4 regions of the Fictibacillus marinisediminis genome follow, and region 1 is predicted to be linked to each of the others. Evidence: riboswitches for the same ligand, from Rfam matches in the RefSeq annotation. Region 1 holds a riboswitch; each other region holds the start of a gene.

Region 1 (7,919 bases):
CGCAAGATGCGCTCGACAGCTTCATCAATCCGCTGTTCTGAGAGCTTGTGAGATTGTACAGCCGATAAGATACCATTGTACACCTCTTTCTGGCTTTGCAGCGTATGGCAGACAAGCAGCAGGTCGGCCCCTGTTTCCACCGCTTTATAACCCAGGTCTTCATTGCTGTAATATTTATGTACAGCTCCCATCTCCAGGTCATCCGTCACAACAATTCCTTTAAAGCCGAGCTGCTTGCGCAATAGGTCTATTTTGATTTTGGAAGACAAACTCGCTGGATTCTCCTGATCATAGGCAGGATACTTGATGTGTGTCACCATTACAAAAAACTTATCATTATCCATTTGGTCAATCATGGATTTAAACGGGTAAATATCGCTGCTTTCAAGTTCTTTCTTGTCCGCTTGCACCGAAGACGTATCCTTATGAGGGTCTATGCTGCTTCTCCCATTACCGGGAAAATGCTTGACTGTGGCTGTGATACCGCCATCCGTAAGACCTTTAATGACCTGCGCCCCATAACTGCTGACAAGCTTTGGATCTGATCCGAATGATCGAGAATCCTTATCCGAAATATCCAGAACAGGCGCAAAGTTTACATTCACTCCCATGTTCAGCAGCTCTTTGGCAGTAGTGGATGCTTGATGATAGACCGCTTTCGAGTTCTTTTTCACTCCCAAATCATGCTGAGAAGCTTTAAGTGCCACCTGGTCTCTCATGCGGACAATCAGGCCGCCTTCCTGATCAATACTCACCATAAGTGGAATCTGCAGAGGATCTTTCATAGCCAGGTTTTGCAGCTGGCTGTTCAATTCTCCCACTTGCTGCTGGTTCTTCATGTTCCTGTCGAACAGAATGATTCCGCCGGCATGATAGTCTTTGATCATCTCGGTAACTCCGCTGTCTACCTCCTGCCCAGGAAGCCCTACCACAATCAGCTGGCCGATTTTCTCTTTCAATGTCATGTTCTTAATTAGATGATTTACTTTTTCATCAAGATTTTCTTGTGTAAAAAAAGTAACCTCTGGCTTTTCTCTTTGTGGATCTGCTGGCTTATCGTCAGTTTTAATTGGTTTCATGGAAGGCATCGCCTCATCCTGCTGTTTTTCAGGCTGATCCTTCTGTTCATCCTGCCCTTTTAATAAGTAGACAGCCCCTGCCAGGCAGACCAAGATGAATAAAATACTCCAGGCAAGTCTTCTGCTTTTTCTTTTTCGCCTTCTCATTGTACGTTGGAATCCCGCTTTTCAAGATGGGCCTGATCGAGTTTCCATTTGCCATCTTCATAGACAAGATCCCATTCCCCGCCCCATTTCTGTAGTAATGTATGTCCGTTCTTCATTTTATCATAGGATGTCATTTCTACATATGCTGTTGCGGTATCTCCGTCCGTACTGTTCACTTACAACTTTTTGATTAATGGCTTTTTAAAAAAAGCAGTCATGGAAGGCAGCTTTAATGTTTTGGAATATGCAAAGAACTACTTATATCTTTTTTGTCCCCTATGTATGGAAAATGTTCCGCAGTCTAATAACATAAAAAAAGACCATGATTAAAAGAACCATAGCACGTATCCATGGCAGCCAGACGATCCTAGTTTAATCCTGCTAAACCTTAGACTCTTCGCTTTGCGTCCTACCCTTTCGAATAGTTTGCCTTTTTCTGTGTATTCTGTTTTCGGTTTTCATATTTTAGCAACCTGAAACAAAGTCAGCCCGGAACTCTTTAAATTGATTGGTGAATAGCCTTCTACACATAAAATGGGCTGATTCGGGTTTGCCGGAAAAATATGGCTGATATTAGCGCTCTTCCCATTCCTCAGTTCTATTTTTCTGCCCCTTAGCAAGTCCATAACCGCGAAACAAAAAGGGCGCACAATATCAATATCCAAGCGGTTGGAATTCGCTTCTTTTAGTAACTCCTCAATGGCATAAAAGATGGATTGAGTACTTTTGTACACCCTATTGGAGCAAATGGCATCAAACGTATCCGCCACAGAAAGGATCCTTACGAGCATTGGAATGTTTTTTGAGTTTAAGCCAAAAGGGTAGCCCGACCCATCCAGCCTCTCATGGTGCATAAGGGCGCCCGTAACTACCTCTTTTGGTAATTGGGTATCATTTAAAAGTTCCTGTCCATAAAGGGAATGCTTCTTCATCTCAGCAAATTCTGCATCGGTAAGGAACGTTGGTTTATACAATATAGCTGGATCAACGAGAAACTTGCCCACATCATGAAACAATCCCATCAGAGGCAATAAATACTGATCATTGTTATTTACACCCATCATCTGTCCAATGGTACTGGCGATCAAGGCTACTCTTAAACTATGACTATATAAGTATTCCTCATTCTGAAACTGATCATTGATGTCAAGAATGTTAAGGCTAGAGTCTTTATATAGTTGTAAGTAGGTTTCACTTATCATCTTAATGTCAGCGTTGGTTAAAGCTTTATTCTTATCAATATTTTTATAGCACGACAATAATAACGTTTGTTCTTCTTTCGGATTTAGGCTTGTTTCCTCTGTTCTTATTGCTGCTTCTTCTTTTTGAATTTCGTGCCGGGAAAGCAGCTGAATATGATGGTCATTTACAACCGTTCCCTTTTTTAATAGAAGAACTCCTCTGGAGGAATAAATGTGCTCGCCTAATTCCATTCCGACTGAAATTGTCATTCATTAACTCTATCCTTTCCATTTTTTAAAGAACGAAATGATTTAGATGTTAACCCAATTTATGTAAACACATATTTTTATCGTAGTTCAAAAGCCCTAAAATATCAATATTATTTTAAGAATTTTTTGTTTATTCATAATACATCTTAATTTATTAACCATTACAAAAGTCCCTCAGAAAGAGGTGAAACAAGGTATATATACTCATTAAAATAGATAATATATCCAGTTAAATCTAAAGAACTGTAAACGGTAAACCGATAAAGATATAGGGACGAAAAGTTAATACCTAATATTTTTTAGAGGGGAAGTTTTTTATGAAAAGGTCGCTAATCACTGTTTTCACATTTGTTCTGGGTCTATGTTTATTTTTCCCTTATACCGGAAAAGCTGCTGCAAACCCAACGTACTTCACAGCAGAAGCGAACAAAACCACGGTACCTGGAATTTACAAAAGTACGCCAAATGGAAAAGCTTCTTTAGTGCTTAAAGGGGCGATTTTTAAGCCGAAAACCATTACCAGCCCTTTGATTAAACTGACGGACACAAACTTTTTTCAGACCAATGGAAAAGCTGGAAATAAGGAAGACGAAAATATTATTTCTAAACCTATCCAGGACGTTCAAACTTCCGGAAAGGACATCTATTATACAAAATTCCTGATGAGTGCCATGTATGCTGGTAGCTGCGGCGGCGGTGGCGGTGATATTTTAGAGGTCTTTAAAAAGAGTGCCAGCGGGAAAGTGACAAAGGTTACTTCTGACAAGGTTTCTTCGCACACAGAACAGTCCATCAAAGTTGCTAATTCCTCACTTTACTATCCAAAAGTTGAAGATCAAGTAATGGGGAATTTCTCAATTGTTCGCCTGACTTTAAATGGGAAAAGCAAAAAAACACTGATTAAGAAAGTGGATGACTTCTGGATTCAACAAAATAAGATTTATGTCATCAAAGATGAAGCTCTTTATAAAATGAATCTGGATGGATCAAGCCTTAAAAAACAAACAGATATGCAAGCAAAGCTCTATGATGCAAGCGGCTGTGATGAAGGAAACTATATGGTTTCAAAGAATGGCGTGACTGCAGCAAATTGGGACAAATCAAATGAAATCGTGTACTACCAATTCTCTACTGGAAAAACTTCAAAGCTTTCAGGAGGGGACGGCATCATTGATGTTAATCTAAAAACAAAAAAATATTTAGCTTTCAGTTATGACGATGATGAAAACTCCGCTATTTCGCTGTTTGATTTTAAAGGCAAATTGATTAAAAAAGTAAAAGTGTTTAATTGGGATAATGGTTTTAAATTAATTTCTGCAGATGCGATAAAAGGGGAACTGCTTTACAGCGAGGGCTCGAAATTAAAACTTACGAAATTTTAAGCCATACTAAGGAAAATTAAGATGTTCAATCCGAGCAAATAATAGTTAAAAGAATCAGTGGCTGCACTGGTTCTTTTATTTTTTTCTTCTATTTTATAAAAGTCAGTTTAATAGGAAAAAGGTCGTAGGATTTTAGTTGTTAATTCCTCTAGGGGGTTTTATAATTATAATGGAAAAAAATTCATAAAAAGGGAGCTCTTCAATGAATAAGAAAATTCCGATGATGTTTTTAGCACTTGTATTGGTTCTCAGTGTTTTTAGTTTTTATGGCAAGACGGCCTTCGCAAATCATTCAGTAACCGATGCTACACCTGTTAACCTCAATACACTCTATCAGTTTACTAGCCAACATGAAAAAAGCTATTACAAAGTAGTTGTTCCCGCAAATGGGATGTTGGAAGTAAAGCTTAGTAATGACTACGGTCTAGATAAACGTTTTGCCATCCTCGGCACGAATGGCGGATATTATACAGACTATACATATACGGACGACTCTCAATTTGCCTCTGATTTTGCGAGTCATAAAATTGGTCTATCACCTGGAACTTATTATATAGAAGTCTATTCTCCGTATGAGGACAACTTTTCATTTAAAATGGGTGCTTACTTTACCCCCAGTGAATATTGGGAAAAAGAATCTAATGATGTAGTTACGCAAGCTGATGAATTGGTTTTAAACAAACTATACTCTGCTGCTGTTGATGGTGATTCCGACGATGACTTCTTTTCATTTACAATGGTCAAAGATGGTTCCACAAAGATAAAAGTCAGTAATACTCCTGATCTCTATCAGAAATTCGAACTTTTTTATGTGAAGAATGGCAAAAAAGTTGATTTATTCTATAATACAACCGATGACTCTGCCTACGCTTCAGGATACTCAACTATCTCCGTAGGATTACCCAAAGGCAAATATTATGTAAGGGTCAGTGATCCTAACAATTCCTTTAATGGCACCATCAACCCTACCTATAAAATCGGAGTAGATGCAGCCTATACTGACGATTGGGAAAAAGAAGATAACGAGAACGTACAAACCGCAACACCAATGAAGTTAGACCGTTACATGAATGCTGATTTGGCTACTGATGATATTGACTTTTTTAAGTTCACTTTATCTAAGGGAACCAATTTGCAACTCAATGCACTAAATATTAAAGAAGGTTATTTTAAGTATCTGATCACCGACTCAAACGGCAATGAAAAATTTTATTTAGAAACCATAGAGGGTGATTATGCTAAAGGCTACAAAACGGGCCGGTTTTATTTACCGGCTGGTACTTACTACTTGAAAACGGGTTCATACGCTGCAGCACAATACAAATTCGCTCTTAAACAAGTAACCCCTACTCTCAAAGGATCCAACGTGACCGTGACCAATTATAAAACCAAAAGCGACACGATCTATGTAAAAGGCATCCAGAAGAATGATGTAGTTAAGGTTTATAGCAGTAAAAACAAATTACTGGCAACTAAAAAAGCAACAGGCACTTCCACAACGGCAACTGTTAAACAGCTTGGAAAGTCTACAGGATATGTTTATGTAACGTTAACTAGAGGCAGCATGCTTGAAAGTGCGAAGCTTAAAGAGATTTATAAGAAAGAATAGTAGTTCCAGCTAATTATAAGTTTATTAAAGTCCCAGACCTGGAGTAGCCCCTAAGGAGACTATCCAAGGCTTCTTCTCGGAACGCAGATCACCCCCTCTCCAACTAATTTGGAAGGGGGTGTTTGTTTTTGTTTTGATTTATCATTTTTTGTAGATAGACATCTCCATGCATGTACCTTTCTAGTCAAAGTACAACTCAAGTTAATATTATTGCAACTGATAACAAACATTTCTAATGTTCGTTAATCGCACTTAAACTTCAATGTAAATTTATTTCTTTTGAAACAATATTTAAATAACGATATAGATTCTCACAAACAATATTTAGCTCCAATATTATTTAATTAACCATATATTAAAATAATTGAAACAATAAATAATATATTTTAAATGTACTCAAAACCTATTTTTTGAAAACGACTAAACACTTTAAATAGGAATTTAGGAATACATCAAATATATTACATTTTCTATATCATCTATTTATTTATAAATAAAAAAGATAACCTAATTTAATAACGGGTTCTCTTTTGGAGTACAAAAAGTTAAAAAACATCGTAAATCACATATAAATGAGCAAGTGAAAAAGCACTGCAATTTGCAGTGCTTTTAACATTTGTATATGTTTCAAATTGGATCGATCCCAATTTTTTATACTTATTCAGCAATCGCACCCGTTTGTGGAAGATCCAATCTTAACGACACGATCACCCGACAAACTGAATTAGACTGACTCGTAAAAAAAGCAGTGACGGACTAGGAACTCGAAAGACCTCGACTGCCGCTGCTTTTATTGTGCTAACGTAATCCGGTTAGCGTAATCTACTTTAGGAGACAAGTTCATCTAACCGTCTGGTAAACGAGGCCTATGGCTCCAGAATCAAATGTCTTGTTTTCGATAAGTTTAAGATTGATCTTCTCCTTGAGACCTTGGAATAACGGCAACCCGCTGCCAATCAGGACGGGCGAAACCGTAATTTTATACTCATCTATTAAATCAAGCTGCATAAGGTAGTGTGCGAACCTAGGACTTCCGAGGATGACCATATCCTTGCCTGGCTGCTCTTTGAGGTTCTTGATCTCTTTCTCGACATCTTCTTTCACCAGTCTGGAATTGTTCCATTCGACTTTCTCCAGCGTCGTGGAAAAAACGATTTTGGATGTCTTTTCGATCCATTCGGCATGATCCCGTTCATGCTGCGAAGCTGATGGGTTCGAAGGCACAGATGGCCAGTAATTGTGCATCATCTGATAAGTCCCACGTCCCCAAATAACAGTGTCGGCAGTACTCAGAATTTCTTTCGCGTGTTTCTCCAATTCAGCATCGTAGGAAACCCAGCCAATGTCCATTTCACCGTTCGGCCCTTCTACAAAACCGTCAAGCGATGCGTGCAGAAATAGAACGAGCTTTCTCATTTTCAGTTCTCCTTTGTTCATAATATTTTTGAATTAGATATTGAAGAGGGTGCATATGACGTTGTTTATGATTTGGGTTGCTTTCACCATATTGCTCCTCACCGTAGAATGAACTACATAGGTCTAATCAAGAAAGCTTTAAAACCGAATGGCTTCTTTGCAATCACCTGTTTTCTACAAGGTGGAGACTTAGGCGTAGCAGACATATACGATTGGAAAGTCTTGCAACAAAGAATCCAACATTGTTAAAACATCTTCATACCCATAAATTGTCTCGTCCAAAAATACCCCTTTCATCATACCCACACCCCACTGACCTTAATGTCTTAATATTAGATCTATTCTAACTTAAATTTTCTTTAATTAACAGAGATATCCAGTGTCCGTTATTCCATAATCCTGCACGTTTGTTGAATAAGGACAGCATACTTTTAATCTTATTTATATATTCGATTTAGTCGTCGTCTAATCTTTTTCGCCAAAATTGGTAAGTCTTTTAACAAGTGAATTAGCATATTAGCCAAAGTCAAAATCCTTTCTTATTTATTGTCTAATTTTGCGTATAATAAATGCCTTGAACCCATTCTAAGTACTCCTATAATGCTTCATTGGCGGGTAAGATCGTGATTCGTTACTCCATTGTTTGCTGCATAATTATATTATTTAACCTTCTAATTTCTAATTTAAATTCTCTTTTATTCATTTTCTCCGTATTTAGTTATCTAACCCCACTCTATTTGTACTTTTTAAAAAAACAGGGTTGATTCCCGAAAATAGGGAGTCAACCCTTATTATTGCATTTCTTTAAATCAAGAATTTAAGAAATAGGAAACCA
Region 2 (7,919 bases), 490 kb from region 1:
GATCACATTCGGTGCACGAAAATCCGGCACGATGCCGTTCTCTTTTAAACTTTTGCAGATTCTCGCTGCTTCATCATGCTCCAGGCAAACATGGCCACCGCGACGTATATCATCCCTCGGATTTCCGATCGTAAATCCAAAGCCAGCAAGTTCGGTCTCAATCAGCTCCATCATATAGCGTGTCAGATTAAGAGATTTTTCTCTTAGCCGGTCCATTCCCGCTTCCTCAAAAATTTCAAGCGAACCGATTAATGGGGCCGTGCTTAACACGTGCGGAGTGCCGATCTGAAAGGCTCCCGCAGTATCTGCCGCCACGAAGTCATGATTCATGTCAAACTGTTTATCTTTATTGGAACCGAACCAGCCTGCTAGTCCAGGCTCTTTTCCAAAATGTTTCGCATTAATATAGAGTCCCGCAACACTGCCCGGTCCCGCGTTCAAATATTTATAGTTGCACCAGAAAGCAAAGTCAACATTCCATTCCGAAAGTTGATGAGGCACTGCCCCAATGGAATGGCATAAATCAAAACCGATCAATATTCCGCGCTTGTGGGCCTCATCCGTTAAGCGTTTCATATCGAGCAGCTGCCCGCTTCGGTAGAGCACGGAGGGCAGCACAATAAGAGCTGCTTCATCCGTCATGGCCTTGATGATGTCTTCTTCCTCAATCATCCTGCCATCACGGCTTTTCACTCTGATCAGATGCTGGCCAGGGTCCAAGCTTCTTAAAGCCAGCTGGCTTTTCAGTGCATAAATATCTGAGGGAAAGGTCAGCTCATCGGCTAAAATTTTCGTTTTTGATCCTGAAGGTTTAAAAAAAGTGGATGTGAGCTGATGGAGGTTTCCAGTGGTGGATCCAGTAATAATGACTTCCTCCGGGTTTGCTCCAATTAGTGGCGACAATTTCTTCCCTAGTTCCTCGCTAAGTGTATACCATGGATGCTTTCCGTCCATCCAGCCGTCAATACCGCATTCCTTCCAATCATTTAGCGACTCCAACAGTGATTTCTCAGCTCTTTTCGACAAAAGCCCCAGCGAATTGCCGTCCAAATACAACACGCCTTCTTTTAAATAGAATTCGTTCTTAAAGTTTTTCAGAAAATCTTTTTCGTCCAGTTCTTTCCATTTCCCTAATTCCATCACTCATTCGCCCCTTTTTTGCTCTCTCTGTTTATCTTAAACAATTCAAGGGAAAGCATCAATGAAAACGCTTACTTTACAATAATATTACAATTATGTAACGGCCAAATTACGACAGATTCCTAAAGAATAAGATACTATAATAAAATTGTGTATTAAGCACTAGTAATTGGTTAAAATTGTATGAATTAAGTGACTGTCGGGAATGCCACCCTCCAGTTAAAGGGCAAACATCGCTGAAAAGCATGGACGCAAAATCACAGGTCTAAGGTGACTTACTATGATGGCTGGATTACCTGGAAAACCACCAATTTCAGGAGGGAAACATGGAAACCGTAAAAAAAACAGAGCTTGATCGTGAATGGGTAGCCTTACTATTACAAGCCAAAAAGCAAGGTTTAAGCATGGAGGAAGTTCGTAGCTATCTTCAAAAAACGTACATACCATCAAATGAGCGAATATTTAAAGCGACATCAATGTGATGTCGCTTTTGGTCTATTTACAGCCTATCGTCCCTAAATGTATAATAGAAGCAAAAATTGTAGTAAAAAAGAGGGATTAACGTGATTGGTGAACTTGTAAAAAAATATCGCAAAGAAAAAGGTCTATCTCTATCCTCACTAGCAGAACGAGCAGGTATCGCCAAATCCTATCTCAGCTCCCTTGAGCGAAATATACAAACAAATCCTTCTGTACAGCTGCTTGAAAAGCTGGCAGCTGTCCTGGATATTCCTGTTGAAAAATTGCTGAATGAAAAAGCTGAGATCAATGAGGCGGAGCTGGATTATGAATGGGCAGAGCTCGTAAAAGAAGCTATGGAGTCTGGTGTCAGCAAAGACCAGTTTAAAGAATTTCTTGAATTCAACAAATGGAAAAATAAAAATCAAAGCTAAACCGGCACCCTTTAGCGGCGCCGGTTTTTTTCATACTGAGATATCGATGATCGGAACAAGTTCTTTAAATTGATAATGTCCGATATAGGCAGTGGATAGAGGTTCTCTCTTCTCCCACTTCAGAATTTGTTTTTTTACATAATCAAATGGGGCTCTTCCTCTTAGCTCATCATTAATAAAAATTTCACAGATGTTGCGGCCCATGTACACGACCTTTACTTTATTCCCCGCTACTTCACATAAATAGACTCCATTGCCAAGGCGGATCATTTCGCTTCATCATCCTTTGTCTGCTGTTTCCAGCTTTCATACCGTATAAACGTTCGGATTTCCTCCTGATTAATTCCCATTTCCTTTGCCTGAATGACGAGTTCCATCCACTCCTGGTCCAATATATCTGCTTCTAGATTAATGACCTTTTCCACAGGCACCTCCAGGGCTTTCGCCAGCTTTTTAATCATATGTGCGGACGGGTTATTTTTATGATTTTCTATGCTGCTCAAGTATCCTTTAGAGATTCCAGCCATCTCAGCAAGCCTTGTCACACTGAGGCCTTTCTCCATCCGGATCCTCTTAATCTGTGTTCCTAATTTCCTCACGATCACCGACTTCCTTTGCTGGTTAACAACCTTTCCTCAATTAACTTGGCCTTCACAATATACCGGTGTGTCGGATGTTTGAACGGGTGACAGGTAATTAACGTGATGATATTTTCATTTTTACTGCTATGTAAGACTGATAGGTCTGCTGGTTTGACGATTTTTTTGGCGATCATCCGGTAGATCAGCTTTTCTTTTTTGGTTTCAATCGTGATAAGGTCTCCGGTTTTCACTTCTGTCAGCCGATTGAATTGCTTGCCGTACGTATAGCTTCGGTGGGCTGCGATCGCTGCATTTCCTTCTTTACCAATCGGCGAAGTGCCGGAAACGTGTCCAGCTGCAACCTTCAGGTTGGACAGGCTGGCACCTTCTACAATCGGCAAGCGGAGATGGATCCGCTTGATCTCAAGAGTTCCGAGCATACTGTTCGGTAAAGGATCTTTCCTGACCGGTTTGGTTTCATTTTTCGTTTCAGTAAGAACAGGACCCAGCTTTTTATAGCTGCTGACTGCCTGTTTGGTTGGCGGGTGATCCCATGATTGAAGTAAGTGGTTTTCCTTGTTCGTATAATAGTAGTTTATTAGTTTTGGGTAACACATCGTTATGATGCCTGTGAGTATAAGTAGATATGCGATCCACTTCATCACTCAGTCCTTTTGAAAAGGATTGGGAATGATGGAGTTCTTCATGAGGAGCAAAATAAGACCGGATGAAAAGATAAAGAATCCTAGAATGATAGTTGGATAAGGACTGGTTTCACCCGTTTTCGGTAAAGTAGATATGTCTGGGTTGTTTGATGGCGGATCAGTATGTTTTGACGGCGGTGTATTGTTGTCTGTTGTGGTATCATCTTGATCGGTTGGTGGACTCGTATCAGAATCACCTGTTAACAAGACAAGTTCAAATTCTGTTTTCAGCCCCTGAAATTCATTGCCGGATTCCCAGGGAAATGAGATGGTTGCAGTCAATTCTTCTTCTGAATGAGAGTCCAGTTTACGCGGTGCAAGCTTTTGAAACTGGCTCAGCTGTCCATCAAATAGTATTTTGGATTTGTCTTGGATTTTTATATGAAACTTGTTAAATAATCTTTTCGAACCGCTTTTAAAATGAGATTTAGAGCTATACGTAAAAGGAGCGTCCCCTTTATTTTTCACAACTAATGTTCGAGTGGCCCAGTCTCCCGGTTTCATATTGTTAACGTTGAAGAATTCTTCGGTGGGAGAGACGGCGAGGTCGATTTTAGCGGGTACGCTTGAAGCACCGGTGCTGCCTGATGGATAAAAAGTAACGAGTGTCAGCAAAATAATGCAATAAATAGAAACTAGCTTAAATGCAGTTGATTTATGGCTCATTATTTTTCCCCCGCACTAGGCATTAATTGATGCGTTCAACCTTCTTGAATGTATTTATAAAAAGAAAGGTGGGGATATCCCCACCTCCCATTGAAAAAGTTACCTTTCAACACCTGCGCCTTGTTTGCCTTCAAAAGTCCATTTAAGTTCTAGTTTATCACCTTGGAATTTATTTTGGTCTTGGCCGTTGTCTACAAATTCATATTGAACGTAAAGAGTATCGGATGTCCCTGCTGCAAGTTTTCCGCCTCTTTCATCTAACCAAGGGATGAATACTTGGTTTTCAATAGCATCTGGTGTCATATTTTTTAGTTGATCCAATGTAGTGTAGAAAATAACTCCATCAGTCTTATCCGCGTTTACTAAGAAATTAACACGGATATGTTTACCAAAATCTTCACCGGCATTATTACCGTTAGCATCAGTTACTGTATAAGAAGTTTTCAAGAGAACCTTTGCAATATCTAGATTCCCATCATTCTTAAGTTGGAACGAACGTGTCATCCAATCACCTGGTTTAATTTTGTCAACATTAATGATAGTAGTAGGAGCGGCGTTTAAGTCTAAAGTACCAGCTGCAAATGTTGCATTTGTATCTACGCTGTCACTAAAGTACGCATAAGTCCCCCCACCTACTAAAGACAATCCTAATGCTGCTGAAGCTACCCCTAGACCTAATTTCTTTTTCAAACTCATTTTAATTTTCCTCCCTATCCCCATTTCAATGGGTATGTAGTTTTTTATATTGAACCTGCAAAGATTTTTCTCTGCAGAGTTGCAACCATTAATTGCTTGCTGGCGGTGTATCTTCTTTCTTTGTTACTTCCACTTCCCTTATGGCTTTCCAGATGGTGAGCACAGAGTAGATGAGAAGAAGAATTCCGGGAACGATCATCAATAAAGTGGTTCCTTTTTTGGATTGAGCAAATTCCATCCCGTATCCTACATAAGGAACGGTGAAGCCTTTGTACTGAGCGACTACATTGTTGGCAAGCACTGGCTCCAAGTCAGGGGCATCATTGTTATCGCCCTTTGTTACATAACTTGTGTTTGCCCCGCTGCCTTTTACTTTGTAAATTCTGTGGGTAATCAATTTATCTTCAGAAGCCTTGAAGGTGATGACGTCGCCTTTTTTGAAGCGGGTCATGTCTCCTCCTGGCTTAACTGCTATGATTGAGCCTGTATGGATACCTGGTTCCATGGATCCTGATAAGACTGTTTTTAGTTGATATCCCAGAAAGTTAGGAGTTCCTCCTGATGCTTTTGACGAGATGACTACAAATCCCATAAACAATAGAGTTGCAAATAATACAGTTGTAACAATATTACTTAGCCATTTTTTAATTTTGATTGTCTTCATTACGATCACCTTCCTTTGGTTCTGGAACTTCCACTTTTTGATCTATCGATTTTTGCTCGGCATCTTTATTTACATTTTCTTTGTCCTGTTCAGCTTCATTGGTGTTACTATCTGTTGCTGGGTCAGGTTCTTTCGTTTCATCCTTAACTTCCGCGGGCTTTTCAGCTGGTTTTTCCTCTGTTTTGTCTTTTCCTGAATCGTCAGATGCCGGTTTTTGTTCCTTTTCTGTCTCGTTCTCTACATTTTCTTTTTTGGCATCTTTATTTTCATCTTTACTTTTATCTTCATCAGTATTTTGTTCACTACATCCAGTTACAGTAATGCCATCACTCCAAAGTTCTCCGTTACCAGGATGTCCTGGTCTCTGGAACGCTTTAAACATATAAACGCCATTTTTCGTTGGTAAATATGTAAGGGTTTCTTTTTGGTTCTTCGTTAGGGCATCCATTTGTCCGGTGTCGACTTTACTGCCACCCTTTGGATTTCCTTTTTCAGCCCACCAAACTTCATATTTAACGGGGCCTTGCATTATTTCACCCTTATTTACTATTACAGCGCTAATGTTGCTGCATGAAGAATCTTTAGAGGCAGATAGAAACTCCAGTGAGCTTTTATCCCACTTTCCATCCTCGGTCTCCCAGGTCCCGGCCTGTATCGTTCCGCTAACATTTGATGTATCATTAAAGTAGGCATTTGTAGTTCCGGTCAGGCCGTAAAGGGAGTACATGAGTGAATAAAAAATAATGCCAACTTGTAAACTTAGAACAAATACCCAATTCTTTTTTCTGAATTTCCTCAGCCGTTTGCTTCTGATGTTGTCTCCCTCCTTTTCCTAAGGACTTAGACGTTTCTGAGAATCTTGCGGTTCTTTTTAACGAACAACTCGTGTTCAGTATAGAACGAATTTACCATTTAAAAAACCTGTGAATTTGGTTATTTTTGTTCTTTTTAACGTACAAATGACCTAGTTATCTTCTTAAATCGCTCGTTTTCTTAATCTTTCGTTATTTTTAAAGAACGATTCGTTCATTTTATAGAACGAATGTGATTTTGCTCTTGAAATCCCTGCTCAATCGCCTAGTATGGAGGGAGGAGGAAACGCTTACTATGAAAAAAATAACCATCATTTCAAGTATCTGTGTTGTCATCTTGCTGCTGGTCCTTATTCCTGTTCTAAAAAACAAACCGGCTCAGGAAAGAAAAACGGAGCCTGCAAGCAGCGAGAGGCAAAATAAGGACAACATTAAAAAAACAACGGATAAACCGCCAAAAAAGAAGGAACCTCAAGAGACCGTCCACACGGCAACGGTCGGGGCGGTTGGGGATATTCTCATTCATGACCGGGTATACAATAAAGCAAAAAAACGTGACGGGTCCTATGACTTTAATCCGATGCTGAAAGAGGTAAAACCCTATTTGGAGAAGCCGGATATTACGGTGGCCAATCAGGAGACGATGATTGGCGGGGAAAGGATCGGATTATCCTCCTATCCTTCCTTCAATTCACCTCAGGAAGTCGGGGATGCGCTGAAGAAGAACGGTGTGGATCTGGTCACGATTGCGAACAACCATACGCTGGATCGAGGAGAGAAAGCCATTTTAAGCGCGATCAACCATTGGAATGAGATTGGCATGCCGTATACAGGTGCTTTTCAATCATCCAAGGATCAAAGGATCATCCGTATTCTGAAGCGAAATCAGATCACCTTCTCTTTTTTGAGCTATACCTTTGGAACGAATGGCATCCCTGTACCTAAGGGCAAACCGTATCTTGTTAACCTGATCGATGTGAAAAAGATGAAAGCAGACCTTCATCAGGCAGAAAAAATTTCTGATGTTGTGGTGATCAGTCTCCACTTTGGGAACGAATACGAGCGGATGCCAAATGAGGCACAAAAAGAACTTGTCCATATGGCAGCGGATTCAGGTGCGGATATCATCATCGGGCATCATCCTCACGTGCTTCAGCCGGTTTCCTGGATAAAGAAAAAGAACGGAGAGCGGGCATTCGCAGCATATTCTCTTGGCAACTTCTTTTCCGGACAGACAGGCCCTTATAAAAACATCGGGGGAATGATGGATATCAAGGTGAAGAAGATTCAAAGAGGAAATAACGTTAAAATCGAGCTTGAAAACCCTGCATTTCTCCCAACCTGGGTTGACCGATCATGGCATGTTCATCCGATGCAGGACGTAAAAACGCAAAAAAAACAGTATCGTGAAATAAAAAAACATATGAACCAATATGTGCCTGAACTGCAGTTTTCATTTTAATAAGAGAAGGAGACCCGGTCTGATCTTAACTTCACCCCGATACAATTGGGGGAAGATCAGGCTAGGGTCTCCTTTTTATGCTTCGCCTTTTGATTTCGGGCTTTTTGTATCGCGCTTTGGAATATCATCTGCGAACTTATCGTCAGAGAACTCTACGTCTGTCATGCTTTCTGTCGGGGTTTGATTGTTCTTGGCGGCAGCATCTTTGGAATGTTTTCTTTTAGCCATCTGGTATCGTTCCTCCTTTTAAATTCCTATATAGTGTGTGAAGAAATGAAGGATCTGATTCCAAAAGAAAAAG
Region 3 (7,919 bases), 2.1 Mb from region 1:
TGCCAAGTTTTTATTTTATGGACAGTCCGTGTTCAAGAAGGTGAGGGATTTAAGCGGAGGAGAGAATACCCGCCTTCGCTTTGCACAGCTCGTCAACCAGGATGTCAATCTGCTGCTGCTTGATGAGCCGACCAACCATCTGGATATTGATTCACGTGAAGTCCTGGAGGATGCCCTGGAAGAATATAACGGAACTGTGGTAGCTGTATCGCATGACCGGTATTTCTTAAATAAGCTCTTCAACCGTGTGGCCTGGGTTCATGAAGGAGAGATCAAAGAATATTTAGGCACTTATGATGAGGCTCGGCTTCAAAGGTAGGAAATCGTTTATTGTAAGCCTGCGATAGTGTATGATGATAGGACAATATAAACGATATGAGAGATAGAGGGGTAGACGATGGACAAGGACTTAAGAGCTCTGGGAGACCGCATTGTTCAGCATAAAGTGGAACTTGCTGAGGCCGTAACACAGAATCGGATAAAGAATGGGATCAATCCGCCGAATGACCAGCAAAAGCAGCTTTTAATCGATTGGCGCATTGAACTGTTTCAATTCATCGGTGAAGCATTATTCTCAAACCTCGAACAATCAGAAAAAAGATTTTTAGAATGGGGAAAAAAAAGCGGGGAAATTGCGGTAGAAATCAATTTGTCCCTTGATACAGCCCTCGATTCTACACGGCTTTACCGGACGATCATCTGGGAATTCATTGGAAAAGAAGTGGAAAGAAATGATTACGATAACCATACAGTCATGAAGGCTGTGACTATTATTGATCCATTATTGGATAAGGTGGTTTATTCTTTCAGCGTGGCCTATGTGGACTATAATCATCATCTGCTCGACTTGGCCAGAGATGCACTTGAAGAGCTGTCTGTTCCTGTTGTCCGCCTTACGCAGACGGTCGGGGTCCTGCCTCTCGTCGGTCCCATTGATACACACCGCTCGAAATTGATCATGGAGATCGCTCTTAATGAATGTATGGAGATGCAGATTGAGCACCTTTATATTGATTTATCAGGTGTTCCAATCATTGATACGATGGTCGCCCATAACCTTTTTCAAGTGATTACATCCTTAAAGCTTCTCGGTGTGGATGTAACATTGACAGGCATGCGGCCAGAACTTGCTCAGACCGTTGTTGCTCTGGGAATTAGCTTTGAGGGATTTTCCATCGCAGGAAGCCTTCATCAGGCACTGGGACAGAAAGGATTATTGCAAAGCGTGTAATATTATTAGGGTATATGCCTATCCTTACTAAGGATAGGCATATTTTTCTAGTTGCATAAAGAACGTTTGTTCGCATATACTGTGAATAAATAAATGGTAAGGCGGTGGCTAAAATGAATCGATTGCTGATGCGTTGTGTGTCTGAACGTTCTCCCTTTATGATGATCTATCAGTCTGGCGGCGGGCAGTTTACTCAGCGTTACGTTTTTCCGATTTCTTGTGAAGGAGAAACGTTAACCGCCTATTGCTGTCTTCGAAAACAAATCCGTACGTTTAAGCTGTCTAATATTTTGTCGGTTGCCGGAAAAACGGCCTGAACGGCGATCGGGAGGAACAAAAATGTTATATGGCGATGAAAGAGATCGTATACTAGTAGATAAATATATTATGTATCCTATGCTGCTTACCATCTTTAACCGTGATTTAAAAGTGATTGCCGTTTCTCCTTTCAAATTAAGGCAGCCGTATGTCACACTCATCGAGAATGTGATGAATGCCATCAGTTTTGAATTAAAAGATGTGAAAAAAGAAATGATGGCCCGTAAAATTAAAGTAACGGATGGAAGGCCAGTGGATGACATCACAGAATATCAGATTTTTATCCGGGGATATCAGGAAGTTATGAGATTCCCGAACGTCCATCTTCGAAATAAAGCAGAATTGCTGATGAAACATTTTCTTTTTGGTACGCTGATAGAGCGCAAATAGCAAAGCTGTTCAAAGCTTTCGGCGAGAGACTTAGGAATCGGGCCAGGTGAATCATGAAAAAGTATACGCAGTTAGCAGAGGAGTTAACACAAGAAGTAAAAATAATTAGCAGGAATCCCGGTGATCCTGTGGAAGTTCTGTTCGCTCCTGAACCGTGGGAGCTTCTGGGCTGCGGCAATTATGCTGCCGTTTTCGTCCGTCCTGATTTCCCTGACCAAGTCGTTAAGATTTATGGCAGAAATCATGAAGACCTGCTTGAAGAGATATCTGTTTACCGGCAGCTGGGGGAGCACCCTGGATATTCACGCTGTTACGGATATGGAGAACGCCACTTGATCCTAAAGCGAATCGAAGGAATAACACTTTATGATTGCCTGCATAAAGGGGTGAAAATTTCCGAAAACGTGATTCGTGACGTGGATGAAGCACTGTGCTATGCTCGAAACCGCGGCCTTTTTCCCCGGGATGTTCACGGGAAAAATGTAATGATTTCTAATGGGCGGGGAATCATTGTGGATGTTTCAGATTTTTGCAAGAAAGAGGAATGCTATAAATGGAGAGATTTAAGAAAGGCTTATTTTAAGATCTATCAGCCGTTCTTTTATAGATTCCCTCTTAGAGTTCCTTATCCGGTGCTGAATGGTGTACGAATCGGCTATCGATGGTACAAAAGATGGAAAATGAAAAAATAGGTCTAAGGTTCGTGTTTGGTGTTGGTAAAAATAGGTTATATGGTATATAATTACTATATCGGATAAATAGAAGAGACCTTTGTCTCAGAGCAAACCATCTGAAAAGGTGGGACGCAAAGCCGCGGGCCTAACGTTTGTAGAAACTATGGCAGCCGGGTTGCCAAAGGGGAAAGAGCGATTTCCCTGCAGGGGAGATGGCTTTTTTTGTTATGTTCGGCCAAATACATCTTGTTCAAAGCCGGTCACTTCTTAAATACTATATTGAATAGAGGGATCCAACCTATGCCAGAAACGGACATCGCCGACCTCAAAAGCCGTCTTTATAACCTTCATATCGAATCCATTCCCAGCATTATCGAGAGGCATCTTCTTCATCTGGAAAAGAATGAACTGTTTGTTCCCTTCCTGGCCTATACAGATTCAGAATACCAGATGCATCTTAAATGGATGTTAACTGCCTTGATAAAAGGCATTTTTATACATAATGAAGAATTTAACTCCTGCATGGAACGAATTGAAGATCGGGGTTTCAAGCAGGGACATGATTTTGCCGGGCAAAGGGCTATCCCCCATCAGCTCCTTCCTCTTTTAGCAAAGAGTCTGAGGCAGGCGGGCAACAGTGTTATTCAGAACCTGATTAAGGAAGAAACAGCTGAAAACAAACTGTTTTTTCTGGAGAGATGGGGACATGCTGCCAATTCTTTAATGATCGGGGTTTTAAGCGGTTATTTTTCAAAACAAGTAACCGATCTGAAAGAACTGAGCATCAGAGACCCATTGACGAACCTATATAACAGGCGTTACTTTTATCATTGCCTGGAAACAGAGGTCCTGAAGGCAAAAAGGGGCCAATATCCACTGTCACTGATTATGATGGACATCAATGATTTTAAAGAGATCAATGACCAGTTCGGGCATCATATGGGAGACGAGCTGCTGCAGCAGATCGCTTTCTTTGCGGAAAAGCTGCAAATGGATCTCGGCTTCCGGTTTGGAGGCGACGAGTTTGTATTCTTGATTCCCGGCCATACAGAACAAACAGCCTATCAGCTGGCCGGCCAGATTGATCTGTATTTGCGTTCGTGGAATGAAAAGGTCTCGCTGGCCTATGGAACCATTCGCCTGCATGCGGATGCGGTTGACAATATTGATCATTACCTGCGTCTTGCGGATGAAAGAATGTACATGAATAAAAGAGACATAAAGCAATAATGAATAGAATGTTCAGTGCCTGCCTTGTTCCAGTTAAAGGCAGGCTTTTCTGCAGTCGTTATCATTCTTTTACATACTGTTTTATGAGATAATAGGTTTAAGATTATTAGGTTGACAGAGGTGAGGATATGAGTTTGCGCTTTATTCTTGGAAGAGCCGGAAGCGGAAAGAGTGACCGCAGTTTAAGCGAGATCAGAGAGTCTCTTTTTGCAAATCCGGAGGGAAAACCCATTATCTATTTGGTGCCCGATCAGATGACATTTCAATCCGAATATGAGTTGGCAAAGACACCTGGCCTCGAAGGAATGATGCGTGCCCAGGTGTTCAGTTTTTCCCGTCTGGCATGGAAAGTCCTAGGTGATGTCGGAGGGATGACCAGACTTCATATTACAAGTGTCGGTATGAACATGATGCTCAGAAAAATAATAGAAAACAAAAAACAGTATCTAAAGGTATTTAAAAAAGCGTCAGATCAGAATGGATTCTATGAACTTATGGAAAATATGATCACTGAATTCAAGCGATACTGCGTGGATGCCGAGCAGCTCGACTGGAACGCTCAGACGCTGCTGCAATTTAACAGCGATGAAAAAGGAAATGTTCTTCAGGACAAGCTTACGGACCTCGCCCTGATCTACGGAGAATTAGAAAAAGCATTGGTTCATAAATACGTGGATACCGAGGATTATTTAAGGCTGCTGGCAGAGAAGATTCCTTATTCAGAGTATATAAAAGAGGCTGAATTCTACATAGACGGTTTTCACCAGTTCACGCCGCAGGAACTTGAAGTCATTCGGATGCTGCTGAAACATGCAGATCATGTAACAGTTGCCCTGACTCTTGATTCATACGAAAGTGCTGGACATCCCCATGAGCTTGATCTGTTCTATACTCCGAAAAATACACTTCTCTCCATTAAAAAAATAGCACAGGAAGAGGGTGTGTTTGAAAGAGAGCCGGTTATTCTGGAAAAAACGCCAAGGTTCAGCGGTACACCCTCTCTGGCTCATTTAGAAAGCCAGTTCGACCGCAGGCCAGCTATGGAACTTGATGCGTCAAACGGCATTTCTGTTCAATCTGCCGTTAATCGGAGAACGGAAATCGAAGCCGCTGCCAGGGAGATCATCCGCCTTGTCCGTGATGAAAACTACCGATACAGGGAGATCGCCCTCTCCATTCGAAACATGAATGATTATTACGACTTGATTGAAACGGTCTTTGAGGAATATGAAATTCCTGTCTTTTTAGATCAGAAGAAACCGATGCTTCACCATCCGCTCGTTGAATTGATCCGTTCGTCGCTGGAAGCTGTGACAAGCAACTGGCGGTACGAATCGGTTTTCCGTGCTGTAAAAACAGATCTGCTTTATCCTGTAGACAGTGATTTTTCATGGGCGGAACTTCGCCATGAAATGGATGAACTGGAGAATTATGTGCTCGCATACGGTATTCAGGGGTATCGCTGGATAGAGAAGAAGCCGTGGAAGGTGCAGCGTTTTCAGGCGCTGGAAGAACATGAATTCGTCCAGACAGATGAGGAAAAAGAAAAGCAGGAGCGGCTGAACGAAGTCAGGCATATGGTTGCGTCTCCGCTGGACAAACTTTCACATGACTTGAACAACGCGGACAATGTCCGGGGGTTCTGTGAGGTGCTGTTTCTTTATCTTGAACGTCTGCATATCCCGATGAAGCTTGAACGTCTCAGTCAAAGAGCACAGCAGGAAGGCAAGCTCAGGATTGCACGTGAACATGATCAGGTCTGGGATGCAGTTGTAGAGCTTCTAGATGAGATGGTAGAGATTACGGGTGAAGAAAGCATCAAGCTTGATCTATGGATCAAAATGCTGGATACAGGCTTAGAAAGCCTAAAGTTTGCCCTTGTACCGCCTGCCCTCGATCAGGTGCTGGCCGGAACGATGGACCGCTCCCGTTACTCAGGCGTAAAATGCCACTTCATTATGGGTGTCAATGACGGGGTTCTGCCGGCAAAGCCGAAGGAGGAAGGAATACTTTCAGAAGATGACAGGGATGTTCTTGAAAAGAACGGCCTGCCTCTTGCTCCTGGTTCAAGAAGGCAGCTTTTAGATGAACAATTCCTCATCTATCTTTCACTGGCGAATGCCACAGACAAGCTGTATATCTCTTATCCGCTGGCAGATGAGGAGGGGAAGAATCTGCTTCCTTCCATGGTGATCGGCAGGGTGAAATCATTGTTCCCTGGACTTAAAGAAGAATTGATTCAAAGCGATCCGGAAAACGGCAACGATTTGGTTTATATCCAGCATCCTCAAAAGGCGATTTCCTATCTCAATACCCAGCTGCGTGAATGGAAGAAAGGCTATCCCATCTCAGGGGTTTGGTGGGATGTTTATAATTGGACTACCGTTCAGGATAGGTGGAAATGGCTGGGGGAAACCGTGCTGGGAAGTCTATTTTATTTTAATCAGGAAAACAACCTCACACCGGCTGTAACGAAAGAGTTATACGGAAGTGAGATTACGGCCAGCGTTTCAAGGATGGAACTGCACCAGTCATGTCCTTTTTCACAGTTTCTTTCCTATGGGCTGAAGCTCCAGGAAAGAAAGCTGTATAGATTGGAAGCACCTGATATCGGTCAGCTGTTTCATGCTGCTCTAAAGAACATGGATGATTTTCTGGGCTCCAACCACATGAGCTGGCGCGATCTTTCTAGGAAGGATTGTTACCGCATTGCGGGAGAAATGGTGGAAAGCCTCGCATTAAAGCTTCAGAGCCAGATCTTGCTCAGTACGAAACGCCATTTATATATAAAGAGCAAATTAAAGGATATTGTCGGCAGAGCGTCCCATATGTTAAGCGAGCATGCGCGAGCCAGCGGCTTTGCTCCAATCGGCCTTGAGCTGGGGTTCGGCAAACAGCAGCCCCTTCCACCGCTTAAATATCAATTGCCAAACGGCACAACCATGGAGATTATCGGAAGAATTGACCGTGTGGATTCCGCCGAAGGGTCAGACGGACTGATGTTAAGAATCATTGATTATAAATCAAGCTCGACAGGGTTAAACCTCTCAGAAGTTTATTATGGGATCGCCCTGCAGATGCTTACGTATCTTGATGTTGTCATCAGCCACTCCAAACAATGGCTCGGAAGGGAAGCACATCCGGCCGGTGTTCTGTATTTCCACATCCATAACCCATTAGTTACAAACAAAAAGCTGCTGACTCTTGAAGAGGTGCAGCACGAACTTTACAAGAAGTTCAAGATGAAAGGCTTGGTGCTGGCAGATACTGAGACGGTGCAATTGATGGATACGGTCTTTGAAAAAAAATCAGATATCATACCTGTTTCCATTACTTCGAAAGGTTTTCATCCTACTCACTCATCTGTAGCAACCGAGGAAGAGTTTTCAACGATGACGAATTATGTTCGAAAGGTCATTAAGGATGTCGGCACAGACATTACGGAAGGGGTCATAGATATCTCCCCTTATCAAATGAAAAGTAAAGTGCCATGTACCTTCTGCTCCTATCGTTCGGTATGCCAGTTCGACCAGTCGCTCGAAGAAAATCAATACAGGCTGTTAAAAGACGAAAGTGATGAGAATATATTAGCCAAAATGAACGAGGAAGGAGGAAGGAGAGATGATTAAAATAGCAGAAAAGCCCGCAGACAGCTTATGGACAGATGACCAGTGGCAAGCGATTCAATCGAGAGGGCAGGATATTCTTGTTGCTGCTGCAGCAGGGTCGGGAAAAACAGCCGTGCTTGTTGAGCGGATTATTTCGATGATCAGAAAAGAAATCGCTGATGTCGACAGACTGCTCATCGTTACATTTACAAACGCCGCCGCTGCTGAGATGCGAAAAAGGATAGGAGATGCGATTGAAAAAGAGCTTTCTCTGCATCCGGCATCGCTCCATCTGCGAAGGCAGCTCGGTTTGCTGAATAAAGCTTCCATTTCCACGCTTCACTCCTTTTGTATTGAAGTATTGAGAAAGTATTATTATCAGATCGATCTGGATCCGGGCTTTAGGATTGCCGATGACACCGAAGCAGAATTAATCAGGCAGGAAGTATTGGAAAATCTGTTTGAAGA
Region 4 (7,919 bases), 250 kb from region 1:
TTCCTTTTTACTGGCAACCATGATGTTCCCTGCCGTTGTGAACCTGATTCCGTTGTATAAAATTGTTGATACCCTCGGTTGGGTCAATAGTTATTGGGCGGCCATTGTTCCAGGAGCGGCAGCGGTGTTTAATGTTTTTTTAGTAAGACAGTTTATGATCGGGATTCCGATTGAACTGGATGAATCAGCGCGGATCGACGGAGCCAACGATTTTCAAATTTATACGAAGGTTACCCTTCCGCTTATCAAACCCGTATTAACCGTTGTGGCGTTATTTACATTTACGAGTTCATGGAATGACTTTTTGTGGCCTTCGATCGTGTTCAATGATATTGATAAAATGCCGATCACACCAGGCTTGCAGCTTCTGCAAGGAATGTATGTCACAGATATCGGACATGCGATGGCTGCCGCTATTATTGCGATTGTCCCAACCTTTATTTTGTATTTGTTTACTCAGCGTTATTTCTTACAATCGATGTCTTTATCATCTGGAGTAAAAGGATAGGGGGAAATGCTTTGAATAGAAAACTGGAAAGAAAACTGATCATCATTGGATCGGTATGGCAAATGCTTTCTGGTCTGCTAACCATCTTTGTCTATGGATCATATATCAAATCACAAAGTAACGGTATTCAAGAAACACAATTTGCGCAAATGAAAGCGATGGAATCCTTGTTTGGCAGTTTATATAGCTTCGCAGTAACATTCGGCCTCTTTTTTGTAGTTATAGGGTTATTGAATCTTTATCTCGCAAGAAACTTTAAAGATGACAAAGTCGAAGTAAAACTCTCATTCTGGTTTATTTTATTAGGTGCTGCATCCTACTTTTTTATGGATTTCTTGAGTACTGTTCTTTTTCTTTCGGGCGGAATATTGGCCTTGGCAAAAAATAAAACGATTTCGAAGTTACATAGCCAGATAGAGCAAACCAACTAATTTATCAAGGAGCTGTTGAGCATGGAAGTGAACATTCGCAAGGAGTATCCCAGACCGCAATTTGAGAGAAAAGAATGGTTGAATCTTAATGGAGAATGGGATTTTCAGTTCGATCAGACGAATGTCGGTGAAGAAGAGCAGTGGTACAAACAAACTACATTAAATCAAAAAATTATCGTTCCCTTTACGTATGAAACGAAGGCCAGCGGAATACATGAGGAAAGCTTTTGCCCCTATATTTGGTATCAAAAGATAGTAACTGTGCCTGAGGAGTATTCCCATAAAAAAACCATTCTGCACTTCCAGGCAGCCGATTATGTGACCAAACTATGGGTGAATGGTATATTTGCCGGCCAGCATAAAGGGGGATATACGGCATTTTCCTTTGATATTACCAACTATATAAATGCAGGAAAAGAAAATAACGTAGTAGTCAAAATAGAAGATAGCCACAACGAACATCAACCAAGAGGGAAGCAACGATGGATTGATAAGAACTTTGGCTGCTGGTATGTACAATCCACCGGTATATGGCAAACCGTATGGCTGGAGTTTTTAAATCAAACGAGTATACAATCGGTTAAAATCACTCCAGATTTGGATACGGATTCCGTAGAGTTCGACTATAAATTGGCGAATGTTCAACAAGATCAAAAGGAGCTTTCGTTAAGAACATCGATTACATTTAATGGCCAGCCTGTGAAGGAATTTAGCTTGAGGGCTGACCGTGAAAATGCAAGGATGAAAGTAAATCTGGCTAGTGAAATCCATGAATGGAAAGTCATGCAATGGAGTCCGCAGCATCCTCATTTATATGATGTGGAATTCACCCTTTACCATGGGGAAAAAGAGCTCGATCGCGTTCAGTCCTATTTCGGTATGCGAAAAGTATCGATAAAGAATGGCAATATTTTATTGAATAATGTACCCATTTATCAAAAACTGCTGTTAGATCAAGGATATTGGGAAGATTCCCATCTTACACCGCCTTCAGAAGAAGCGATCATTTTAGATATCGAGAAGACATTCGAAATGGGCTTTAACGGGGTAAGGAAACATATGAAAGTTGAAGATCAGCGTTTTCTATATTGGGCGGATAAGAAAGGCCTTTTAGTTTGGTCTGAAATGGCCGCAACCTATCAATTTTCGGATGAGGCGATCCAAAATTTCACGGAGGAATGGATGACCGTTGTCCAACAGCACTATAATCACCCAAGTATTATCACGTGGACACCGTTCAATGAATCTTGGGGAGTAAAGAATATTTACACGAACGAACAGCAGCAAAAATTTACGGAAGGAATCTACCATCTGACGAAATCTATGGATAGCATGAGGCCTGTCATCGTAAATGACGGTTGGGAGCATACGGTTTCGGATATCATTACCCTTCATGACTATGTGGAATATGGTGACGAATTCCTAAACCGCTATAAGGAAAAAGATAAACTCATCAAGAATGAGATTGCCTTTAATAATTTTAAACATGCCATGGCACAAGGATATGAGTATAAAGGCCAGCCGATTATTATAAGTGAATACGGAGGAATTGCCTTTAACTCAGAAGAAGGCTGGGGATATGGCAACCAGGTAAAAGACGAGCAGGAATTCTTAGATCGTTATGAATCCATTACGAAAGCGATCATGAGCCTTGATTACATTAGTGGCTTTTGTTATACCCAAATTACCGATGTTCAGCAAGAAGTTAACGGATTGTTAACCGAAAGCAGAAAACCTAAAGTGAATCTATCTAAAATTAAACAAATTAATGATAACCAATGATTAAATGACTGTTGGGAATTGTCTTCTTAGCGGGCTCCTCGTAGGATCGGAACGGGGTTCGGAATATCACTCATGTTTAGGTTAGTCATAAGGAAAGCACTTATTCGATTAGGAATAGGTGCTTTTTTTATTCGTATGGTTATGTTACTAGTTGATCCAAAAAATCTCAGATTAATAATAAAAATGGCTAAATATAATAATTATTTTATCGATAAAAGTAATATATTCAATTTTTCACGAGAGGAGCGTATAGAAATACGAGCATCTTAATGGGAATGGACAAGTCTTTGTGCCTGTTTCTATGGACTGAATAACATTTAGTTTAGTAAAAGTTGCTAATTCTTCCTTTTGAAGAATATACAACGAAAGGGCTACGCTATGGAAACATAGCCTCGCAAAGCTATAGGGGCTAAGGTGATTAAAATTACTAAGCCAGCCAGCCACCGAAGATATGAAGAAAAGGAGAAAATTTTTATGAAAAACAAGAAGATTGTATGGGGTATTGGACTAACAGCCACATTGCTATTTTCCCAAGGGTTTACTACAGTGAATGCAGAATCCCATAAAGGGAAGGGGAACAAGAAAAAAACACATGTTGTAGACAAAAATAAAAATGGAATAGCTGACACCTGGGAAAAAAAATATAAACTTTCAGGAAAGAATATCGTTAAGGAAGATAAAGATAAAGATGGGCTAACCAACCTAGTAGAGTATCAGCTTAACTTAAACCCTGTTTCATCAGATTCAGATAAAGATAAACTAACTGATGGCTTAGAAGACTCAGATAACGACCAATTAAGCAACATATCTGAAATAGAGTTAGGAACAGAACCAAACAATCCCGATACCGACGAAGATCATATCAATGATGGGGCCGAGGTTAGTAAAGATGGGGTTGAATATTCTCAAAAGGTCCGAAATATTGATATAAAACTAGAAACTTCAGATAAAAAAATGAATCTGAAATACAAATACAAAAAAAATCATACCATTATTAAAGCTAACTACAAAACCACCACAAAAGAAATGATTACTTCATTAGTAAGTGAACTGGAAACAAAGCCTGACTTGTCAGAAGATGAAATGATCGCAATCATTACAGCAAAATTTGGACTGGAGGATCATTCATATAATTTAGAAGCTGAAATTGAATTCTTGGACGGAAAAGAAATTAAAATTGAAAAAGAGCTTCTAAGCGATAAAGATGATCAAGACAATAACGATGAGGATCATGGTGATGGCGACCATGATAATGATTGAGCAAGGACAGGCAGGTTCTTGTGTTTTTATGTTCCGCACTGAAGTGTATTCATAAGGAAAGCACCTGTTTTGGGTGCTTTCTTAATAAATGACATAAGAAATGACGTATGAATTAGCATACGTCATTTTCTTTATTTAGAACCAACTATTTCCTTATCTAAATAATAGCCATAAAGTTTTAATCCTCTTATTTTAATTTTATTTTTGGGTCTTTTTTACCTTTTTTGTATGAGGAAAAAGAATTACTATATTAGTATAGAATTCTATATTATGTAATTAAGTCTAATATTTGGGGGATTACAGCTTGAGAAGTATTTGCATAAAGAGAAAGAGTTTTATTCTATCAACGGTTTTTGCTTTTTTATTTTCGGTATTCTTTATAGGTATTGAGGCTCAGGCCGCGGCAGGGGATAACACATTTATTAAGCCGGCAGAAGGAACGTTTACTTCTAATTTCGGACTTAGAAACGGTGAGTATCACTATGGTGTAGATATGGCTAAAAGCGGATATGTTAAAGTCGTTGCATCAGCTCCAGGAACGGTCAGCAGATCCTACCTATCTAGTTCCTATGGAAATGTAATTTTTATTAAACATACGATTAACAGCGTGCCATACGAAACGGTTTACGCTCATTTAAATACTAGAAATGTAGGTGTTGGTGCTGCTGTCTACCAGGGTCAAGTGATAGGGTCAATGGGGAACACGGGGACTTCGTCCGGACAGCATTTGCATTTTGAAGTTCATCAACCCTACTGGACATCTGCAAAAACATATGCGATGAACCCGATGAACTTTATCCCTGCTTGGGAAGGGAAATATAGAACGGGCAATTTCTTGTATAATGTAGGAACGGATACCATCTATCCAATCTCATATAATGGCGACAATGATATTATTGTAAAAGTAGATTCCACAAGTACAACGGTCGGGAAATACAAAGTATATCTGCAAAAAACCATAAATGGAGTCTGGACAAGTGTTGGACAAGCTGATGCTCCTAAAACCGGGGCACAAACAATCACATTCACACAAGAAAACAGCAGCACGGCATTATCTCCATATACTCAATACCGACTTCTTTTAAAGAACTCTGATACCACCAGGGTCTACTACAAAGTTTGGTATAAATAAGAATCAATAGCCTATCTCTTTGATGAGACAGGCTTTTTTTGTAAGGAGCTGTTAATTAGGTATTTTATAAAAGGGGTTCAATAGGTTCTGTCTCTATCGATAGAACCTTTTTAAATGGTGGATCATTGACGCGAAACTGACACAAAAGAAAGATGTCCAACCCAATCACTGCAAGCGTTTTTGACCGAAATCCTTAAAAAACATTTTTTTCTAACTTCCCTCCACCTGACATTTCCCTGACACATTCGCCCAGTAAAGTATGGGTATAAGGTTCAGCAAGCAAGATCCTTACCACATACTTAGGAGGAATGAAAATGAAAATGAATAAGTCAGTTTTATCGTTTACAATTGCCGGTACTGTTTTAGTTGGAGGTTATGCAGCATCCACTGCTTTCGCTGCCAATAACACTACAGCAAAAACAGCGCAAAGCAGCACAGCAGCCAAGTCTGATTTTGGCGGCATGAAGCATGGTCCTGGAGGACATGGGGGATTCGGCGGACATGGCGGTCCTGGGGGCTTCTTTAGCGGAAATACAGACGAGCTTTTGGCTAAAGCAAAATCACTCGGTATTTCCACTTCCGGTAAAGATGCAGAAACCTTAATGAAAGAAATCAGAGATCTTACTCTGAAACAAGAAGCGAAGAAACTTGGCATCAGTACTTCCGGAAAAACAATCGACAAGCTTGCTGAAGAGGTTCAGCTGAAAAAGCTTCAAACTGAGGCGGAAAAACTGGGTGTTTCTATAAAAGGCAAAACAGCTCAAACTTTGATGAATGACATTCACTTAGCTGAACTGAAGAAAGAAGCCAAATCTCTTGGAGTTGCAACATCCGGCAAGGATGAGCAGACATTGAGACAGGATGTTCAAAAAGCAGCACTGACCAAGAAGGCGAAAGAACTTGGCGTTGCCACTTCCGGTAAAGATATACAGACCCTGCAGCAGGATGTGTTCACAGCACAAGTGAAGAAGGATGCGAAAAAGCTTGGCATCTCCGTGACAGGTAAAGATATCCGCCAGGCTGCTAGGGAAGTTCAGTCAGCGAAAGTAAAAGCTGAAGCAAAAAAAATGAACATCACAATTGACGGCAAATCAATCGGACAAATCGCATCTGAAGTGATGGATCAAAAAGTAGAAAAGCTCGCGAAGGAACTGAACATCTCAACAACAAACAAAACAACCAGAGATTTACTAGATGAAATCAAAGACAAAAATCCGGATAAATTGAAAGACGTGCTTGGAGACGATGGATTCGGCATGGGCGGATTTGGCCACGGACCTGGATTTGGGGATGGCGGTTTCGGCAGAGGACATGGACATGGCGGACCTGGTCATGATAGAGATGGCGGTGCGGCTGAGGGCCCTGATCAAGACCAAAACGGAACAGATTCAGCAGATCTCAGCAGCAACACACTTTAGCAGCGACAGGCGTTTAATGAGCAAAGATCCCTGGTATTTCTCGCCAGGGATTTTTCTTGTATAGTGAAGGGGATAGGAGGCCGCCATGAATAAAACCATTTTAGTTGCTGAAGATGAGGAAACCATTTCCAGAGTCCTGACGGTTTATTTGAAGCATGAGGGCTACGGGGTGCAGCACGCATTTGACGGTCTTGAGGCTGCAGCCAAATTCAAAGAGCACACGCCCGATCTTGTTCTTCTTGATGTGATGCTCCCTGAGCTTGATGGCTGGGGTGTTCTGGAGGAGATCCGGAAAAGCAGCGCCTGCCCGGTCATTATGCTGACCGCTCTCGGTGATATTGACTATAAATTAAAGGGATTGAATCAGGGTGCTGATGACTACATTTCCAAGCCCTTTGTCGGCGAGGAAGTCATTGCGAGAATCAATGCCGTTTTGCGCCGGTCTTCGAAAGTGCTGGAGTCTGATGACCGGAGACAATTCGGAAACTTAAGCATTCATACAGAATCCCGCCTTGTGAAGGTTGACGGGGAATCTGTTTTTTTGACGCCAAAGGATATGTCCCTTCTTCTCTTCCTTGCAGAAAGGCCGAACCGCACATTCACAAGAGACGAACTGCTTGACCAGGTGTGGGGTATGGATTATGAGGGCAGTGACAGGGCAGTTGATCTTGCTGTAAAGCGGATAAGGCAGGCCCTTTCAGGCTGGTCTCAAGGATATGGGGAGATCCGGACTTTCAGAGGATTGGGGTATCAGTTCAGTGTTTATGAAAAATAAAAAACGAACGAGTCTCTTAACCTATTGGACGACCCGCTACTTTATTTCCCTCTGCATCGGCCTTCTTCTTCTTGGCATCGGCTCCTTTTGGTGGATACGGCATACGACAATTGAAAACCGCTTGAATCTCTTGGAATATCTGGCGGAGGAGACGGCTGATCAGATTTCGCAGTCATCCGGCGGCAACGAATTTAACGCATTTGACAGGCGTTTTGACAACAGATCACACGTGCTTGATATGGAGCGCCCTCCCCTTCTGATCATTACAGATCTAAAAGGAAATGAAATCGGGCGGGGCGGCGGCCGCGGTCCAAGAGAGGATAACCGTCGAGGGCCTTTTCAGTTGAAATTGCCGGCTCATATTATTTCAAATTCAAAATCTGTTCAAACGCTGGATGCCAATGGCAAAACACTCTATGCAGTAAAGGCGCCGATTAAAGAAAATGTCCAAAAAGGATGGGTTGTCGTCATTCAGGATGAAGCGGAGCTTGCGAAAGTGAATCAGGAATATCGCCTTCTCATCATTTTGCTTGTCGGGCTCGGGCTTCTCGGCTGGCTTGTCATTTACTTTCTTTCTAAAAAAATCGTAAAACCGATCCAGGAGGTTGCGATG

What was found. Region 1 has a riboswitch for cyclic di-GMP ahead of LCY76_RS19530 (nuclear transport factor 2 family protein). Riboswitches for the same ligand answer to the same signal wherever they lie in the genome.
Region 2: it holds a riboswitch for cyclic di-GMP, as region 1 does, so the genes downstream of both, LCY76_RS17030 (anti-repressor SinI family protein) here and LCY76_RS19530 (nuclear transport factor 2 family protein) in region 1, are expected to answer to the same signal.
Region 3: it holds a riboswitch for cyclic di-GMP, as region 1 does, so the genes downstream of both, LCY76_RS08655 (GGDEF domain-containing protein) here and LCY76_RS19530 (nuclear transport factor 2 family protein) in region 1, are expected to answer to the same signal.
Region 4: it holds a riboswitch for cyclic di-GMP, as region 1 does, so the genes downstream of both, LCY76_RS20670 (hypothetical protein) here and LCY76_RS19530 (nuclear transport factor 2 family protein) in region 1, are expected to answer to the same signal.

What each region holds. Positions count from the first base shown of each region.
Region 1 covers NZ_JAIWJX010000002.1:3,693,813-3,701,731, forward strand. The annotation lists gene LCY76_RS19525 (glycoside hydrolase family 3 N-terminal domain-containing protein) at 1-1,226, opposite strand, end outside; gene LCY76_RS19530 (nuclear transport factor 2 family protein) at 1,223-1,402, opposite strand; cyclic di-GMP riboswitch class I at 1,576-1,667, opposite strand; gene LCY76_RS19535 (HD-GYP domain-containing protein) at 1,685-2,677, opposite strand; gene LCY76_RS19540 (DUF5050 domain-containing protein) at 2,995-4,059, shown strand; gene LCY76_RS19545 (hypothetical protein) at 4,262-5,668, shown strand; gene LCY76_RS19550 (dihydrofolate reductase family protein) at 6,509-7,084, opposite strand; partial or broken gene LCY76_RS19555 (methyltransferase domain-containing protein) at 7,103-7,306, shown strand; gene LCY76_RS19560 (4'-phosphopantetheinyl transferase family protein) at 7,894-7,919, opposite strand, start outside.
Region 2 covers NZ_JAIWJX010000002.1:3,199,025-3,206,943, forward strand. The annotation lists gene kynU (kynureninase) at 1-1,140, opposite strand, end outside; cyclic di-GMP riboswitch class I at 1,356-1,440, shown strand; gene LCY76_RS17030 (anti-repressor SinI family protein) at 1,467-1,622, shown strand; gene LCY76_RS17035 (helix-turn-helix domain-containing protein) at 1,704-2,033, shown strand; gene LCY76_RS17040 (hypothetical protein) at 2,064-2,303, opposite strand; gene LCY76_RS24055 (helix-turn-helix domain-containing protein) at 2,300-2,632, opposite strand; gene LCY76_RS17050 (class D sortase) at 2,635-3,276, opposite strand; gene LCY76_RS17055 (LPXTG cell wall anchor domain-containing protein) at 3,280-3,984, opposite strand; gene LCY76_RS17060 (CalY family protein) at 4,084-4,680, opposite strand; gene sipW (signal peptidase I SipW) at 4,769-5,344, opposite strand; gene tapA (amyloid fiber anchoring/assembly protein TapA) at 5,325-6,158, opposite strand; gene LCY76_RS17075 (CapA family protein) at 6,452-7,618, shown strand; gene LCY76_RS17080 (hypothetical protein) at 7,694-7,846, opposite strand.
Region 3 covers NZ_JAIWJX010000002.1:1,578,482-1,586,400, forward strand. The annotation lists gene abc-f (ribosomal protection-like ABC-F family protein) at 1-319, shown strand, start outside; gene LCY76_RS08635 (STAS domain-containing protein) at 398-1,231, shown strand; gene LCY76_RS08640 (WYL domain-containing protein) at 1,345-1,548, shown strand; gene LCY76_RS08645 (YhjD family protein) at 1,571-1,939, shown strand; gene LCY76_RS08650 (serine/threonine-protein kinase) at 1,993-2,631, shown strand; cyclic di-GMP riboswitch class I at 2,710-2,796, shown strand; gene LCY76_RS08655 (GGDEF domain-containing protein) at 2,914-3,843, shown strand; gene addB (helicase-exonuclease AddAB subunit AddB) at 3,972-7,472, shown strand; gene addA (helicase-exonuclease AddAB subunit AddA) at 7,465-7,919, shown strand, end outside.
Region 4 covers NZ_JAIWJX010000002.1:3,940,935-3,948,853, reverse strand. The annotation lists gene LCY76_RS20685 (carbohydrate ABC transporter permease) at 1-508, shown strand, start outside; gene LCY76_RS20680 (hypothetical protein) at 520-939, shown strand; gene LCY76_RS20675 (glycoside hydrolase family 2 protein) at 961-2,721, shown strand; cyclic di-GMP riboswitch class I at 3,081-3,169, shown strand; gene LCY76_RS20670 (hypothetical protein) at 3,196-3,981, shown strand; gene LCY76_RS20665 (M23 family metallopeptidase) at 4,286-5,113, shown strand; gene LCY76_RS20660 (hypothetical protein) at 5,428-6,531, shown strand; gene LCY76_RS20655 (response regulator transcription factor) at 6,617-7,306, shown strand; gene LCY76_RS20650 (HAMP domain-containing sensor histidine kinase) at 7,296-7,919, shown strand, end outside.